Regions from separate parts of the Streptomyces formicae genome, predicted to be linked through region 1. Evidence: riboswitches for the same ligand, from Rfam matches in the RefSeq annotation. Region 1 holds a riboswitch; the other holds the start of a gene.
What was found. A riboswitch is a leader RNA that binds a small molecule or an ion and turns the genes downstream of it on or off. The one in region 1 is predicted to bind cobalamin.
Positions count from the first base shown of each region.

Region 1 (7,632 bases):
TCGGTGTTCACTCCGTCTCGCTCGCAATCGCGTTGATCGCCGCCGCGGCCATCGCACTGCCGCCGCGACGACCTCGTACGACCAAGTACTCGATCCCCGAGGCGTGTTCGGCCAGCGCGTCCTTGGACTCGGCGGCGCCGACGAAGCCGACCGGTATGCCGAGCACGGCGGCCGGGCGCGGGGCGCCTTCCTCGATCATCTCCAGGAGGCGGAAGAGCGCGGTGGGCGCGTTGCCGATGGCGACGACGGAGCCCTCCAGGCGGTCGCGCCACAGTTCCAGGGCGGCGGCGCTGCGGGTGGTGCCGAGGCGCGCGGCGAGGTCGGGCACGGACGGGTCGGCGAGCGTGCAGATCACCTCGTTGTCCGCGGGGAGCCGCTTGCGGGTGACGCCGCTCGCGACCATGTTCGCGTCGCAGAGGATCGGCGCCCCGTCGTGCAGCGCCTTGCGGGCGTCGGCCACCACCTGGGGGCTGAAGGCGAGGTCGCGCACGAGGTCGACCATCCCGCAGGCGTGGATCATCCGCACCGCGACCTGGCTGACGTCGGCGGGCAGCCCCGCGAGGTCCGCCTCCGCGCGGATGGTGGCAAAGGACTCGCGGTAGATCGCCGCGCCGTCCTTCTCGTAGTCGAACACTGTGCTCTCGCTCATCTCGTGGTGGTCGTAGGGGTCGTCGTGGTGATGGGGATCGTCGTACGCCTGGTCGCGCGTGCCGTGGTGACCGCGTCGGCCACCGTGGGTCCTGTGACGGGCACGGCCGAGCCGCCGGTGCGCACGGTCACCTCGTAGCGGCCGTCCCCCGTGGCGAGGACGTCCACCCAGTCGCCGTGCGGATGTCCGCAGCGCCGCTCGCAGCCGGACCAGTGGACGGGGAGTCCGCCGTTGCCGGGCACGGCGTCGGCGCGGACGTCGGCGAGCGACTTGGCGCAGCCGGGCCGCCCGGTGCAGGCGCCGACGCCCAGCCAGGGCGATCCGGGCTCCGTGACGAACCCGGCGTCGGCCAGCACCCGCAGCCGCTCCCGCGCGGCCTCGTCGGTGAACCCGGGAACGACGAAACCGCGCCAGGGAGTGACCCGCACCTCGCCCCCCGGCGCGGGCAGCAGCGCCCTCAACTGGGCCACGCTGACCCGCCCGAGGGGCGCCTGCACCAGCACGGCGCCGTGGCGGGCGCCCGGGGGCGGGGGGCCGGAGGGCGTAGCGGCGGCCGAGCCCAGAACACCGGAAGCAGGACCGGCCCCCGAAAGGCCGGAAGCCGCAGGACCGCCCCGAGCACCGACAGCCGAGGCATCGGAGGCCGCAGGGCCGTCCGGAGCGCCCGCGGCACCCTCGGCCGGGGGCCCGGTCGGGGCGCCGAGGGCCGGAGCGACAGCCTGCGCGGCGGAAGCCGGAGCAGCAGCCGAAGCCGAAGCAGCGGGAGCCAGGCCAGCGGCCGGGCCGCCCTGCGCCGGGTCGGCGAGCCCCAGAGGGCCAGCCGCAGCGGCGGCCGGAGTAACAGCCGAGGCGGCAGAAGCCGGAGCGGCAGCCGAAGCGGCAGCAGCCGGGCCGACGAGCCTCGGGGAGCCGTCACGCGCCGCACGTTCAGCCGGCGTCACCGGGATCCCCGCCTCCTCCAGCGCCTTCGCCACCCCCACGCCCTGCCCCCCGGGCAGCTCCCGCACCCGCCAAGCCCCGTTGCCCGCCGCCCGCGCCGCCGCGAGGAACGCGGCCGCCGCGGCCAGCGCGGCGCGGGGCGCGGCGGAGGCGGGGACCCGGTGTGCCGCGTCGCCGAGCAGCAACAGTGCCGTCCCGGTCGATTCTGCGATCAAGGTCACATCCGCGCCGAGTCCCGCCACGTCACCGCGCCCGTCGTCCAGGGCGAACAGGAAGCGGCCGGAGAGTTCCGGCGTCCACTCCTGCGCGCAGAGGAGTCCGTCCAGCTCACGGGCCCACAACCGCACGTCGGCGTGGCCCAGTCCGTCGATTCCGGCCAGGGGGGACGCCACCACGTTGCGGACGCGTTCGTGCTGCTCGGAGGGGAGCAGGCCCGCGTCCGCGAGGAGCGTGGCGAGCTCGCCGCCGCAGGCATCGCCGAGGCCGCGCAGCTCGACGTTGCCGCGCGAGGTGACGCTGAGGTGACCGTCCGCGAGACGCTCGGCCGCGGTGGCCAGAGCCTCGACCTGACGGGACGTCAAGAGGCCACCGGGCAACCGGAGTCGGGCCAGCGAGCCGTCGTCGGCGCGGTGCAGTCGGAGGGCTCCGGGACAGGCGTCGCCCCGGTCACGTATGAGGGATTCGCCCTGTTGTGTGGAGGTTGCTCGGGTGGGCGGCATGGCGGCGAGCATACCCACGCGGATCCGGCGGGGTGCCTCCCGATACCGGCCGTCCGGGCAGGTGGCCGCCCGCCGCGACCTGGGCAGGACTTACTATGCAGGCGGCGGACCGCCAGGTCCGCCGACGCCAGCGACGGCGTGGGTCCACCAGGACCCGAAGGAGGAAGCCCGGTGCGAATCCGGCGCGGTCCCGCCACTGTGAGCCCCACCCGTGTGGGGTGAGCCAGGAACTCCTGCCGTCCAACACGACCACCCGGGGCGCGGACACCCCGAGGAAGGCCTGCGCCCGCATGCTTCTGCTGCTGTCGACCTCCGACACCGACCTGCTCAGCGCCCGCGCTGCGGAGGGTCCCGTCGACTACAGGTTCGCCAACCCCTCCCGCCTCGACCTGGCCGAGCTCCCCGCGCTGCTCGACGGCGCCGAGCTCGTCGTCGTACGCCTCCTCGGCGGTGTCCGCGCCTGGCAGGACGGCCTCGACCAGCTGACCGCGAGCGGCCTGCCGGTCGTCGTGCTCACCGGTGAACAGGCCCCCGACGCCCAGCTGATGGCCTCCTCCACCGTGCCGGTCGGCATCGCCGCGGAGGCCCACGCCTACCTGGCGCACGGCGGCCCCGCCAACCTGGAGCAGCTGGCCCGCTTCCTCTCCGACACCGTGCTGCTCACCGGGCACGGCTTCGAGCCGCCCGCGCCCGCCCCCTCCTGGGGCCCCCTCGAACGCACCGCCCGCGACGTGGCGGGCCCGACCGTCGCGGTGCTCTACTACCGCGCCCACCACATGAGCGGCAACACCGCGTTCGTGGACGCCCTGTGCGGCGCCATCGAGGACGCGGGCGCCCGCCCGCTGCCGCTGTACGTCGCCTCGCTGCGCGCCCCCGAACCGGAGCTCATCGAGGAGCTGCGCGCCGCCGACACCATCGTGACCACCGTCCTCGCGGCCGGCGGCACCAAGCCCGCCGAGGCGTCGGCGGGCGGCGACGACGAGTCGTGGGACGCGGGCGCCCTGACCGGCCTCGACGTGCCGATCCTCCAGGCGCTCTGCCTGACCGGGTCCCGCGCGGCCTGGGAGGAGAACGACGAGGGCGTCTCGCCGCTCGACGCCGCGAGCCAGATCGCGGTGCCGGAGTTCGACGGCCGCCTGATCACCGTGCCGTTCTCGTTCAAGGAGATCGACGAGGACGGGCTCCCGGCCTACGTGGCCGACGCCGAGCGCGCGGCGCGGGTCGCCGGTATCGCCGTACGGCACGCCCGTCTGAAGCACATTCCGGCCGCCGACAAGCGCCTGGCCCTCGTGCTCTCCGCCTACCCGACCAAGCACTCCCGCATCGGCAACGCGGTGGGCCTCGACACCCCCGCGTCCGCTGTGGCGCTCCTTCGCAGGCTCATCGGCGAGGGTTACGACTTCGGTGCCTCCGAGGAGATCCCCGGCCTCGTCTCCGGCGACGGCGACGAGCTGATCCGCGCGCTGATCGACGCGGGCGGGCACGACCAGGAGTGGCTCACCGACGAGCAGCTCGCCGCCAACCCGGTGCGCATCCCGGCCGCCGACTACAAGCGCTGGTACGCGACGCTCCCGCAGGAGCTGCGCGAGTCCGTCGAGCAGCACTGGGGTCCGCCGCCCGGCGAGATGTTCCTCGACAGGTCCCGGGTGGGCAACGGCGGCGACCCCGAGGGCGACATCGTGCTCGCCGCCCTGCGCCGCGGCAACCTGCTGATCCTCATCCAGCCGCCGCGCGGCTTCGGCGAGAACCCCATCGCGATCTACCACGACCCCGATCTGCCGCCCTCGCACCACTACTTGGCGGCGTACCGCTGGATCGCCGCGTCCTCGGCGGACGGCGGTTTCGGTGCCGACGCGATGATCCACCTCGGCAAGCACGGCAACCTGGAGTGGCTGCCGGGCAAGAACGCGGGCCTCTCCGCGGCCTGCGGCCCCGACGCCGCCCTCGGTGACCTTCCCCTCATCTACCCCTTCCTGGTCAACGACCCGGGCGAGGGCACCCAGGCCAAGCGCCGCGTGCACGCCACGCTCATCGACCACCTGGTGCCGCCGATGGCCCGCGCCGACTCCTACGGCGACATCGCGCGCCTGGAGCAGCTCCTGGACGAGTACGCCCAGATCAGCTCCATGGACCCGGCGAAGCTGCCCGCGATCCGCGCGCAGATCTGGACGCTCATCCAGGCCGCGAAGCTGGACCACGACCTCGGCCTGGAGGAGCGCCCCGGGGACGACGGCTTCGACGACTTCCTGCTGCACGTCGACGGCTGGCTCTGCGAGATCAAGGACATGCAGATCCGCGACGGCCTGCACGTCCTCGGCGCCGCCCCGGCGGGCGCCGACCGCGTCAACCTCGTCCTGGCGATCCTGCGCGCCCGCCAGATCTGGGGCGGCACGACGGCCCTGCCGGGCCTGCGGGAGGCGTTGGGCCTCGACGAGTCGGCGGCGACGCGCGTCAGCGCCGACGAGGCCGAGGACAAGGCCCGCGCCCTGGTCCAGGCGATGGACGACGCGGACTGGGACCTGTCGGCCGTCCCCGCCGACCAGGGTGAACAGGTCGCCGCCATCCTGGAGTTCGCGGCCCGCGAGGTGGTGCCCCGCCTCGCCGCCACGACAGCCGAACTGGACAACGCCGTAAGGGCGTTGGACGGCCGCTTCGTCCCCGCGGGCCCCAGCGGCTCCCCGCTGCGCGGCCTCGTCAACGTCCTGCCGACCGGGCGCAACTTCTACTCGGTCGACCCCAAGGCCGTCCCCTCGCGCCTCGCCTGGGAGACGGGCCAGGCCCTGGCCGACTCGCTGCTCGAGCGGTACAAGTCCGACAACGGCGCGTACCCCACCTCCGTGGGCCTCTCCCTGTGGGGCACCAGCGCCATGCGCACCGCGGGCGACGACGTCGCCGAGGCCCTCGCGCTGCTCGGCGTCCGTCCCGTCTGGGACGACGCGTCGCGCCGCGTGACCGGTCTGGAGGCCATTCCGTACGAGGAGTTGGGCCGCCCCCGCATCGACGTGACGCTGCGCATCTCGGGCTTCTTCCGCGACGCGTTCCCGCACACCATCGGCCTTCTCGACGACGCGGTGCGCCTCGCCGCCTCGCTCGACGAGCCCGCCGAGCGGAACCACGTGCGCGCCCACACCCAGGCCGACCTGGCCGAGCACGGAGACGAGCGGCGCGCCACCACCCGCATCTTCGGCTCGCGCCCCGGGACGTACGGCGCGGGTCTGCTCCAGCTCATCGACTCGCGCGACTGGCGCACCGACGCCGACCTCGCCGAGGTGTACACGGTGTGGGGCGGCTACGCGTACGGCCGCGGCCTCGAAGGCCGCCCGGCGCGCGACGAGATGGAGACGGCCTACAAGCGCATCGCGGTCGCGGCGAAGAACACGGACACCCGCGAGCACGACATCGCGGACTCCGATGACTACTTCCAGTACCACGGCGGCATGGTCGCCACGGTCCGCGCGCTCAAGGGCACCGCGCCCGAGGCGTACATCGGCGACTCGACGCGCCCCGAGACGGTCCGCACCCGCACCCTGGTCGAGGAGACGTCCCGCGTTTTCCGCGCCCGCGTGGTGAACCCCAAGTGGATCGAGGCGATGCGCCGCCACGGCTACAAGGGCGCCTTCGAACTCGCCGCCACCGTGGACTACTTGTTCGGGTACGACGCGACGACCGGCGTGGTCGCCGACTGGATGTACGACAAGCTCACCGAGACGTACGTCCTGGATCCGACGAACCGTCAGTTCCTCCAGGAGAACAACCCCTGGGCCCTGCACGGCATCGCCGAGCGCCTCCTGGAGGCGGAGTCGCGCGGCATGTGGGCCAAGCCCGACCCGGCGGTGCTCGAAGCGCTCCGCCAGGCCTACCTGGAGACCGAGGGCGACCTGGAGGACAAGGGCTGAGCCCGGCTCCGCCGTCGGCGGCCGCCCCTCACCGTGCCGGGCGGCCGCCGAGCCAGGCGAGGGCGGCCGCCGTCAGGGCCGTGACCCCGGTGGTCAGGGTCGGCTCGACGAGCGGCGCGAAGAAGGGCGAGTGGTTGGAGGGGATGTCCTTCTCGAAGGTGCCCGCCCGCTGCGCGGCGATCACCTCGGCGGGGTCGGCGCCGCCGAACAGCCAGTAGCAGAGCGGGATTTCGGGGTCCGTGGCGGTCGCGAAGTACCCGACGTCCTCGCTGCCGGTGACCGGGCCCGGGTCCATGATCAGGTCAGGACCGATGACGGCGCCGATCGCCGCCATGGTCTGCTCGACGGCGTCGGCGTCGTTGTTCAGGACGGGGAAGGCGTCGATCTCCGTGATCTCGGGCTCGCGCTCCGCGCCCGCGGTGGCCGCCTCGCCCTTGACGATCCGCTCGACGGCGGCGACGACCCTGGCGCGCACCTCCGGCGTATAGGTGCGGATGTTGATCTGCAGCTCGGCCTCGTCCGGGATGATGTTGTCCTTCGTGCCCGCCCGGATCGAACCGACGGTCACCACGGCCGTCTCGCCGCCCGCGATCTCCCGGGACACGATCGTCTGGAGCCGCAGCACGGTCGACGCGGCCATCACCACCGGGTCGATCGTCGTCTCGGGGCGCGAGGCGTGCCCGCCCTTGCCGAACATGCGCACGCGCAGCGCGTCCGTCGCCGCGAACGCCGGGCCCGCGTGCGCGCCGATCATCCCCGCGGGCAGCGGCGCGACGTGCTGGCCGAGGACGACGTCGGGAGTGCCGAACCGCTCGTAGAGACCGTCGTCGAGCATCCCCCGCGCGCCCTCCGCGGCCTCCTCCGCGGGCTGGAAGACGCCGAGGATCCGCCCCGACCAGTCGCCGCGCGCGTCGGCGAGCAGCCGCAACGCGCCGAGCAGGCACGTGACGTGCATGTCGTGGCCGCAGGCGTGCATCACGCCCTCGGTGCGGGAGGCGTAGGGCAGGCCGGTGCGCTCGGTCACCGGGAGCGCGTCGAAGTCGGCCCTGAGCAGGACGGTGGGGCCCTCGCCGTTGTCCAGGACGGCCACCACGCCGGTGCGGCCGACGCCGGGGGTGACCTCGTAGCCGTACGACTTCGCGCGGCGGGCGATCTCGGCGGCGGTGCGGTGCTCCTCGAAGGCCAGCTCGGGGTGCGCGTGCAGATCGCGGTAGAAATCGGCGAGGTCGTCCTTGACGGCGTCGAGGCCGCCGAGGGCGGCGGAGGTCGGGTCGGCTGCGGTCATGTGGCGCTCCTCTGCTCGTGCTGCTCCGCCACTGTACGTACGGGTCGCGCGGCGGAACCGGTGGGCGGCCCGGGACGTCCCTCCCCGTACCGCACGAAGATCACCCGGGACCGTACGGAGATCACCCGAGGGAGCGCCACCCCG
Region 1 covers NZ_CP022685.1:7,074,297-7,081,928, reverse strand. Annotated here, with positions in the region: gene KY5_RS30935 (precorrin-2 C(20)-methyltransferase) at 1-11, opposite strand, end outside; gene KY5_RS30930 (precorrin-8X methylmutase) at 8-634, opposite strand; gene KY5_RS30925 (cobalamin biosynthesis protein CobG) at 646-2,307, opposite strand; cobalamin riboswitch at 2,425-2,563, shown strand; gene cobN (cobaltochelatase subunit CobN) at 2,598-6,203, shown strand; gene KY5_RS30915 (amidohydrolase) at 6,232-7,488, opposite strand.

Region 2 (7,632 bases), 3.5 Mb from region 1:
CACGAAGCGGCGCAGCTTGCCGTCGTCCACGATGCGCTCGGCGATGCCCGCGTGCCGCGAGTCGAGGTCGGTGAAGAGCTCGGCGAGGGTGTCTCCGCTGCCCTGGACGGCCTTCTCGCCGTCGGTGTAGGTGCGGAGGATGGTCGGGATGCGGACCTCGATGGCCATGGCGGGCTCCTGTCGGGAGTCGATGGTGCGGGTGGCGGGCGCGCGGCGGCCCTGATCCTTGCGGTGCTGCGTACGAGAATGCGACGCCGCGGCACACGGCCGTGCGGCGGAACGGTTCAGCCGGAACAGATCGCGCTGGCGAGGCGGCACAGGTCGACGTGCAGGCGCGCGACAAGCAGCACGGGCGGTGCGCTCTTCGTCTCTTCGCTCACGTCATGGGGAACCATGCGGTCATCGTATCGATTCCCGGTCCGGATCCCGGAATGTGATCTCACCTGGTGGACGGAATCCGTTCAGGATGCGGGCGGCGGCAGATAGACGACGTTCGGGGCGCCGGTCACCGGGTGGGTGCTGACCTCGGCCGTCACTCCGTACACGGTGGCGAGCAGCTCGGCCGTGAGCACCTCCTTCGGCGCCCCCGAGGCGACGAGACGGCCGCCGTCGAGGACGTAGAGGCGGTCGCAGTAGTACGCCGCGAGGTTCAGGTCGTGCAGGGCGAGCAGGTTCGTCGTGCCCAAGTCCCGCACCAGGGAGAGGATCTCGAGCTGGTAGCGGATGTCCAGGTGGTTGGTGGGTTCGTCGAGTACGACGAGGGTGGGGCGCTGCACGAGGGCGCGGGCCATCAGGGCGCGCTGGCGTTCGCCGCCGGAGAGCGAGGGGAACGCGCGGTGCGCGAGGGCCGCGACCCCGACCCGGTCGAGCGCGGCCCGCACCAGCTCCTCGTCGGCCGCCGTGTCCGCCTCCCAGAAGCGCTTGTGCGGGGAGCGGCCCATGGCGACCACCTGCTCGACGGTCAGCTCGAAGGCGGCCTGCCCGTCCTGCGGCACGGTGGCGAGGCGCCTGGCGCGCGCCTTCGCGGACATCGCGCCCAGGTCGTCGCCGTCCAGGAGGGCACGGCCGCCGGACGCGCGCAGGGTGCCGTACACACAGCGCAGCAGCGTCGTCTTGCCGCTGCCGTTGGGGCCGACGACGCCGACGGTCTCGCCGGGGGCCGCGGTGAGGTCGACGCCGTCCACCAGGCGCCTGCCGTCGATCTCGTACGAGATCCCCTCGGTGCGCAGTTCCCCCACGGGAGCGTTCTGGTCGGTCATGCCGGGACTCCTTCGGTGCGCCGCCGCAGCAGCCAGAGGAAGAACGGGCCTCCGGTCAGCGCGGTGAGCACGCCGACGGGGATGTCCTGCGGCGCGGCGACGGTGCGCGCGGCGAGGTCGGCGACGACCAGGAAGACCGCGCCCAGCAGCGCCACCACGGGGAGCAGCGGGCGGTGCGCGGCGCCGACGAGCATGCGGGCGGCGTGCGGCACCATCAGGCCGACGAATCCGATGGCCCCGCTGTACGCGACCAGGACGCCGGTCAGGAGGGAGGCGAAGACGAAGACCGCGGCGCGGAAGCGTGCCGTGTCCAGGCCGAGGACGGTGGCGCCCTCCTCGCCGACGAGCAGCAGGTCGAGGGGGCGGGCGAGCGCCATGAGCAGGGCCGTGCCGACGACCAGGGCGCAGCAGGGCAGGGCGAGCATGTCCCAGCGGGCGCTGCCGAGGCCGCCGAGCGTCCAGTACAGGACTTCCTTGAGGTGGTCCGCGCTGTCCGCGGTGACCAGGATGAGGCTGGTCAGGGCGGTCAGGATGTACGAGACGGCGACGCCCGCGAGGATCAGGCGCCCGGTCGCGAAGCCGCCGCCGCTCCTGGCAAGGGAGTAGACGAGGACCAGTGAGACCAGCGCGCCCGCGAAGGCGGCGGCGGGGATCGTGACGGTGGTCGCGAGGGCCGAGCCGACGCCGAAGGTGCCGCCGAGCACGATGGCGCCGACCGCGCCGACGGAGGCGCCCGAGGAGACGCCGAGCAGGAACGGGTCGGCGAGGGGGTTGCGGACGAGGGCCTGGAGGACGGTGCCGATGACGGCGAGTCCCGCGCCGACGGCTGCGCCGAGCAGGACCCTGGGGAGTCTCACGTCCAGCACGATGGTTCTGAAGGGGGAGGGGTCCGCGCGGCCCGTGAGGATCTCCATGACGTCCCCTGGCGGGATGCGGACGGAGCCCAGGGCGAGCCCGGCGATGATCGCTGCCGCGAGGGCTGTCGCAAGGACTGCGCAGATCAACAGGTGCTGTCCCCGGGACCTGCGTCTATCGCCCTTCGGGCTCGTCCTCAAACGCCGGACGGGCTGGAAGATCCGCCCCGCGGGCTGCGTCACCCGAGGCTGGGTCTGCTGGTCGCTCACAGCTGCGCCGCCAGCTTCTCCACCGCCTTGGGTGCTCGTACTCCCGTGACCATGTCCGAGAGCGGCAGGACCGCGAAGCTCTTGTTCTTGATGGCGGGGACGTCCGCGAGGGCCGGGTCGTCGAGGAGGCGCTTCTTCTTCTGGGCGACCGTCGTCGCGCCGTAGTCGAGGATCACGATGGTCTCGGGGTGGCGGTCCACGACCGTCTCCCAGGAGGCGTCGGCGAAGGACTTGTCGACGTCGGCGACGATGTTGCGGCCGCCCGCCCGCTCGATGATGTCGTTGCCGATGCCCCGGCCGCCGACCGTGAACGCCGTCTTGTCGCCGCTGTCGTAGACGAAGACGGAACGGGGCTTCTTGCCCTTCAGCTTCTTGGTCGTGGCAGCCAGTTCGCGCTCGGCGCCGCCGACCCACTTGTCGGCGCGGTCGCGCACCCCGAAGGTGGCGCCGACCTCGCGGACCTCGCGGAAGACGTCGTTCATGGTGACGGGGCGCTTCGCGCAGCCCTCGACGTTCAGGCGGCTCTCGATGCCCGACTTGGCGAGCGCGGAGCGGCTGCGGCCGTCGCTGGAGAGGAAGGCGCTCGCGTAACCGCCGTACACGAAGTCGGGGTTGGCGGCGAGCAGCTTCTCGTAGGAGGGGTACTCCTTGGCGACGACGGGGAGGGCGTCGTACGCCTTCGCGTACTTCGGCAGGACCTTGTCGTCGAGGTAGGCCGTGCCCGCCATGCGGTCCTCGAGGCCGAGTTCCAGCATCACCTCGGTGGCGTGCTGGTTCATGGTGACGGCGCGCTTCGGCGGTGCGTCGTACGTCGTCCTCACACCGCAGTTGGTGACGGTGTACGGGAATCCGGCGGCCTTGGCGGCGGGCTTCGTGTCACCGTCGGAGTCCGAGGAGGAGCATGCGGCGAGCGGGACGAGCAGGGTGGCCGCGGCGAGCGCGCGTATGCCGGTGTGACGGCGGGACATGGCTGAGCTGCCTCCTCCAGGGGATTTCCGCGTCCCCTGCGTAGCGTGGAGGAAGGCGGCAGGTCAGTTCCTGACTCCCCCGCCCCCGGTGCGGGGTGGGGTCACAGTGGCGGGACCGTGCCGGGTTCGCACCGGCTTCCTGGCTCCTGCCGCCCTCATGAGTAAAGCTCAGTATGCCTGTACGACCTTTACCTCTTCCTCGGTGACCTCGCCCTCCACGATCCGGTACGAGCGGAACTGGAAGGGGCCCGCGTCGTCGGTGTCGGCCGTGGAGACCAGGACGTAGTGCGCGCCGGGCTCGTTGGCGTAGGTGATGTCGGTGCGCGAGGGGTAGGCCTCGGTCGCGGTGTGCGAGTGGTAGACGATCACCGGCTCCTCGTCGCGGTCGTCCATCTCGCGGTAGAGCTTGAGCAGGTCGGTCGAGTCGAACTCGTAGAACGTGGGCGAGCGGGCCGCGTTCAGCATCGGGATGAAGCGCTCGGGGCGGCCGGTGCCTTCCGGGCCCGCGACCACACCGCAGGCCTCGTCGGGGTGGTCCTGGCGCGCGTGCGCGACGATCTGGTCGTGGAGGGCCTGGGTGATGGTCAGCATGGCAGCCAGGATAAGCAGAGGGGCCGGTCCGTACCGAGGAGTGGTACGAACCGGCCCACATGCTGGGATCCAGCGGTTGCCGCGCTACTTCACCGCGTCCTGCGACTCGGCCTTGCCGCCGGACGCCTGCGGGTTCCCGCGCTGCATGACCAGGTAGCCGACGCCCAGGATCAGGGCCCAGACGGGAGCCGCGTAGAGCGAGATGCGCGCGTCCTTGTCGATGCCCATCATCACGATCACCATGCCGATGAAGGCGAGGGCGAACCAGCTCGTGTACGGGGCGCCGGGCGCCCGGAAGGTGGACTGCGGCAGCTCGCCGCGGTCGGCCTTGCGGCGGTACTTGATCTGGCAGACCAGGATCATGATCCAGGCCCACATGCCGGAGATGGTCGCGAAGGAGACGACGTAGTTGAACGCCTCGCCCGGCCACTGGTAGTTGATCCAGACGCCGACCAGCATCAGCGCGGCGGAGAAGGTCGTGCCGACGAGCGGCAGGCCGTTCTTCGTGAGCTTGGTGAAGAACTTCGGGCCCTGGCCGTTCATCGCCAGGTCGCGCAGCATGCGGCCGGTGGAGTACATGCCGGAGTTGCAGGAGGAGAGCGCGGCCGTCAGGACGACGAAGTTGACGATCGCCGCGCCGATGCCGAGGCCCATCTTGTCGAAGGCGGCGACGAACGGCGAGACGCCCGGCACGAACTCCGTCCACGGGACGACCGAGAGGATCATGATGAGCGCGCCGACGTAGAAGACGGCGATGCGCCACGGCACGGTGTTGATGGCCTTGGGCAGGACGGTCTTCGGGTCCTTGGACTCGCCCGCGGTGACGCCGACGAGCTCGACGGCGAGGAAGGCGAACATCACGATCTGCAGCGTCATCAGCGTGGAGCCGATGCCGTTGGGGAAGAAGCCGCCCTGGTCCCACAGGTGGGTGACGGAGGCGGTGTCACCGGCGTCGGAGAAGCCGATGGTGAGGATGCCGACGCAGATCAGGATCATGCCGATGATCGCGGTGACCTTGACCATCGAGAACCAGAACTCGAGCTCGCCGAAGAGCTTCACGGAGATCAGGTTGGCGCCGTAGAGGATGACCGTGAAGATCAGCGCGTATCCCCATTGCGGAATGGAGTCATGTGTCCAGTACTGCATGTACTGGGCGGCCGCCGTGACTTCCGTGATGCCGGTGACGACCCAGAAGAGCCAGTACGTCCAGCCGGTCACGTACCCGAAGAACGGGCCGATGAATTCACGCGCGTACTCCGAGAAGGAGCCCGAAACGGCGCGGTACATGAGGAGCTCGCCGAGCGCCCGCATGATGAAGAAGATGACGAGGCCCGCGATGGCGTACGCCAGGATGAGGCTGGGCCCGGCCTTGTGAATGGCCTTGCCCGCGCCGAGGAACAGGCCGGTGCCGATGGCACCGCCGATCGCGATCATCTGGATCTGCCGGGCCCCGAGCCCGCGCTGGTAACCCTCGCCCTCGCCGGACTGCCCGGCGGCGGACTGCCCGGCCTCATTGCCGTCGTGATGCTCTTCGACCTGCACTGAGGTCATGGTGACGCCTTTCTCCATGCTGATCCGCGCCCGCACATCTGCGTTGTGGCTGCGGATCAGGTCCTGATCCCCCCGGATATGGAATGGAGTGCTACCGGCGGTCTGCCGGCTGGAGCGCCCCCGGCGACATGGGTGGCGTCGCCGAGTGGTCGTGAAGATTTATCACGGCGGCAACAGTGACGCTTTGAGCCACATGTGGCTCACGTCACTGGAAGAAGCGGACAAAGTTCTCTTGCGCCGCCATAAAAGGGCACTGGCTTGACGGGATCGTTATCCGGATTTGAGCGTCCGCTGAGCGAACGGTGCGGGAGCGCCGCAGAATACTGCTATATACACCGAGTCTCGGGAGTGCCCGCCCCGCGATGCCCGGGTCACTGCTCCAGCAACGTCTCGACCAGCGTTTCCTGGAGCCCGCCGAGCCACAGGTAGGCCATCACCATCGGCTTGCGCGGGTCGGAGTCGGGGAGGCGGTAGAGCAGATCCGCGTCCTCCTCGTCGGTGACGTCGAGGCGCGTGCCGATCGCGAGACGCAGGTCGTTGAGCGAGCCGAGCCAGTGCCGCGACTCCTCGACCGACAGTTTCAGGACAGCTCCGCCCTCGCCCGACGCCGTCATCGCGTCCAGGGAGCGGATCACGACCAGGGCGTCGTCGCGCTTCTTGGCCCGCAGGTCGTTCTCCGTGAAGCGCCGGAACTCGGCCGAATACGCGCGCAGTTCCTCCGGGTCGCCGACGGCGCCCTGCTCGCTGCCGGGACCGCCGTAGGCGTCGGGGAGCAGACGCATCATCACCGGGTCGGTGGGCGGCTCGCTCGGACCCTCGGCGAAGAGCTCGGCGAGCGGATCGTCGGAGGGCTCACCGCCGGGGCCGGGACCGATCAGCTCCAGGAGCTGCACGGCGAGGGAGCGGATGATCGAGATCTCGACCTCGTCGAGCGCGACGGCGGCGCCGCCCCCGGGGATGGGTTCGAAGTGTCCTGGCATCAGATGCGTCGCTGCTTCCGGTCCGTGCGCTGCGGGCGGGCCACTACTTGCGGTCCTGCTGAAGGGTGGCCCAGAGGCCGTAGCCGTGCATGGCCTGGACGTCGCGCTCCATCTCCTCGCGACTGCCGCTGGAGACGACCGCGCGGCCCTTGTGGTGCACGTCCATCATCAGCTTCGTGGACTTCTCCTTGGAGTACCCGAAGTACGTCTGGAACACATACGTCACGTAGCTCATCAGGTTCACGGGGTCGTTGTGCACGAGCGTGATCCAGGGGACGTCCGGCTCGGGGACGACGTGTACCTCTTCGTCCGAATCGGGTCGGGTGATCTCTGCGGGAGCCGTACTCACCTGTCCCATGCTGCCACCCCGAGGGGGGCCTCGCACAAATGCCCTCCCGTACGGCAGCCCTTCCGCGGGACCGTCCTCGCCGCGCGGCCCTTGAAATCGTCAGAGTGACGAAATGCGGGGTAGCATCCTTCCTATGAACACAGCGGACCTTGGCCTGCCGGTGGATGTTCCGTCGACAGCGCTCTTCACCGACCAGTACGAGCTGACGATGCTGCAGGCCGCGCTGAAGGCGGGCACGGGCGAGCGGCGTTCGGTCTTCGAGGTCTTCACCCGCAGACTCCCCGAGGGCCGCCGCTACGGCGTGGTGGCCGGAACGGGCCGCGTCCTGGACGCCGTCGAGAACTTCCGCTTCGACGCGGACGTCATCAACTTCCTGCGCGAGCGCCGCATCGTCGACGAGGCGACCCTCAAATGGCTCTCCTCGTACCGCTTCGGCGGCGACATCTGGGGCTACCCCGAGGGCGAGGTGTACTTCCCCGGCTCGCCGATCCTGCGCGTCGAGGGCTCCTTCGCGGAGTGCGTGCTCCTGGAGACCGTGATCCTCTCCATCCTCAACCACGACTCGGCGATCGCGGCCGCCGCGTCCCGCATGTCGTCGGCCGCGGGTGAGCGCCCGCTGATCGAGATGGGCGCGCGCCGCACCCACGAGCTGGCCGCCGTGGCCGCGTCCCGCGCCGCGTACGTCGGGGGCTTCGCGACCACGTCGGACCTCGCGGCGGGCTTCCGCTACGACATCCCCACCGTCGGCACCAGCGCCCACGCCTTCACCCTGCTGCACGACAACGAGCGCGACGCGTTCCAGGCCCAGGT
Region 2 covers NZ_CP022685.1:3,583,052-3,590,683, forward strand. Annotated here, with positions in the region: gene KY5_RS15390 (MoaD/ThiS family protein) at 1-168, opposite strand, end outside; gene KY5_RS43060 (putative leader peptide) at 285-395, opposite strand; gene KY5_RS15400 (ABC transporter ATP-binding protein) at 462-1,238, opposite strand; gene KY5_RS15405 (FecCD family ABC transporter permease) at 1,256-2,266, opposite strand; gene KY5_RS15410 (ABC transporter substrate-binding protein) at 2,380-3,351, opposite strand; cobalamin riboswitch at 3,395-3,547, opposite strand; gene KY5_RS15415 (Mov34/MPN/PAD-1 family protein) at 3,520-3,942, opposite strand; gene KY5_RS15420 (amino acid permease) at 4,027-5,493, opposite strand; gene KY5_RS15425 (DUF2017 domain-containing protein) at 5,865-6,473, opposite strand; gene clpS (ATP-dependent Clp protease adapter ClpS) at 6,517-6,831, opposite strand; gene KY5_RS15435 (nicotinate phosphoribosyltransferase) at 6,956-7,632, shown strand, end outside.
Region 2: it holds a riboswitch for cobalamin, as region 1 does, so the genes downstream of both, KY5_RS15410 (ABC transporter substrate-binding protein) here and cobN (cobaltochelatase subunit CobN) in region 1, are expected to answer to the same signal.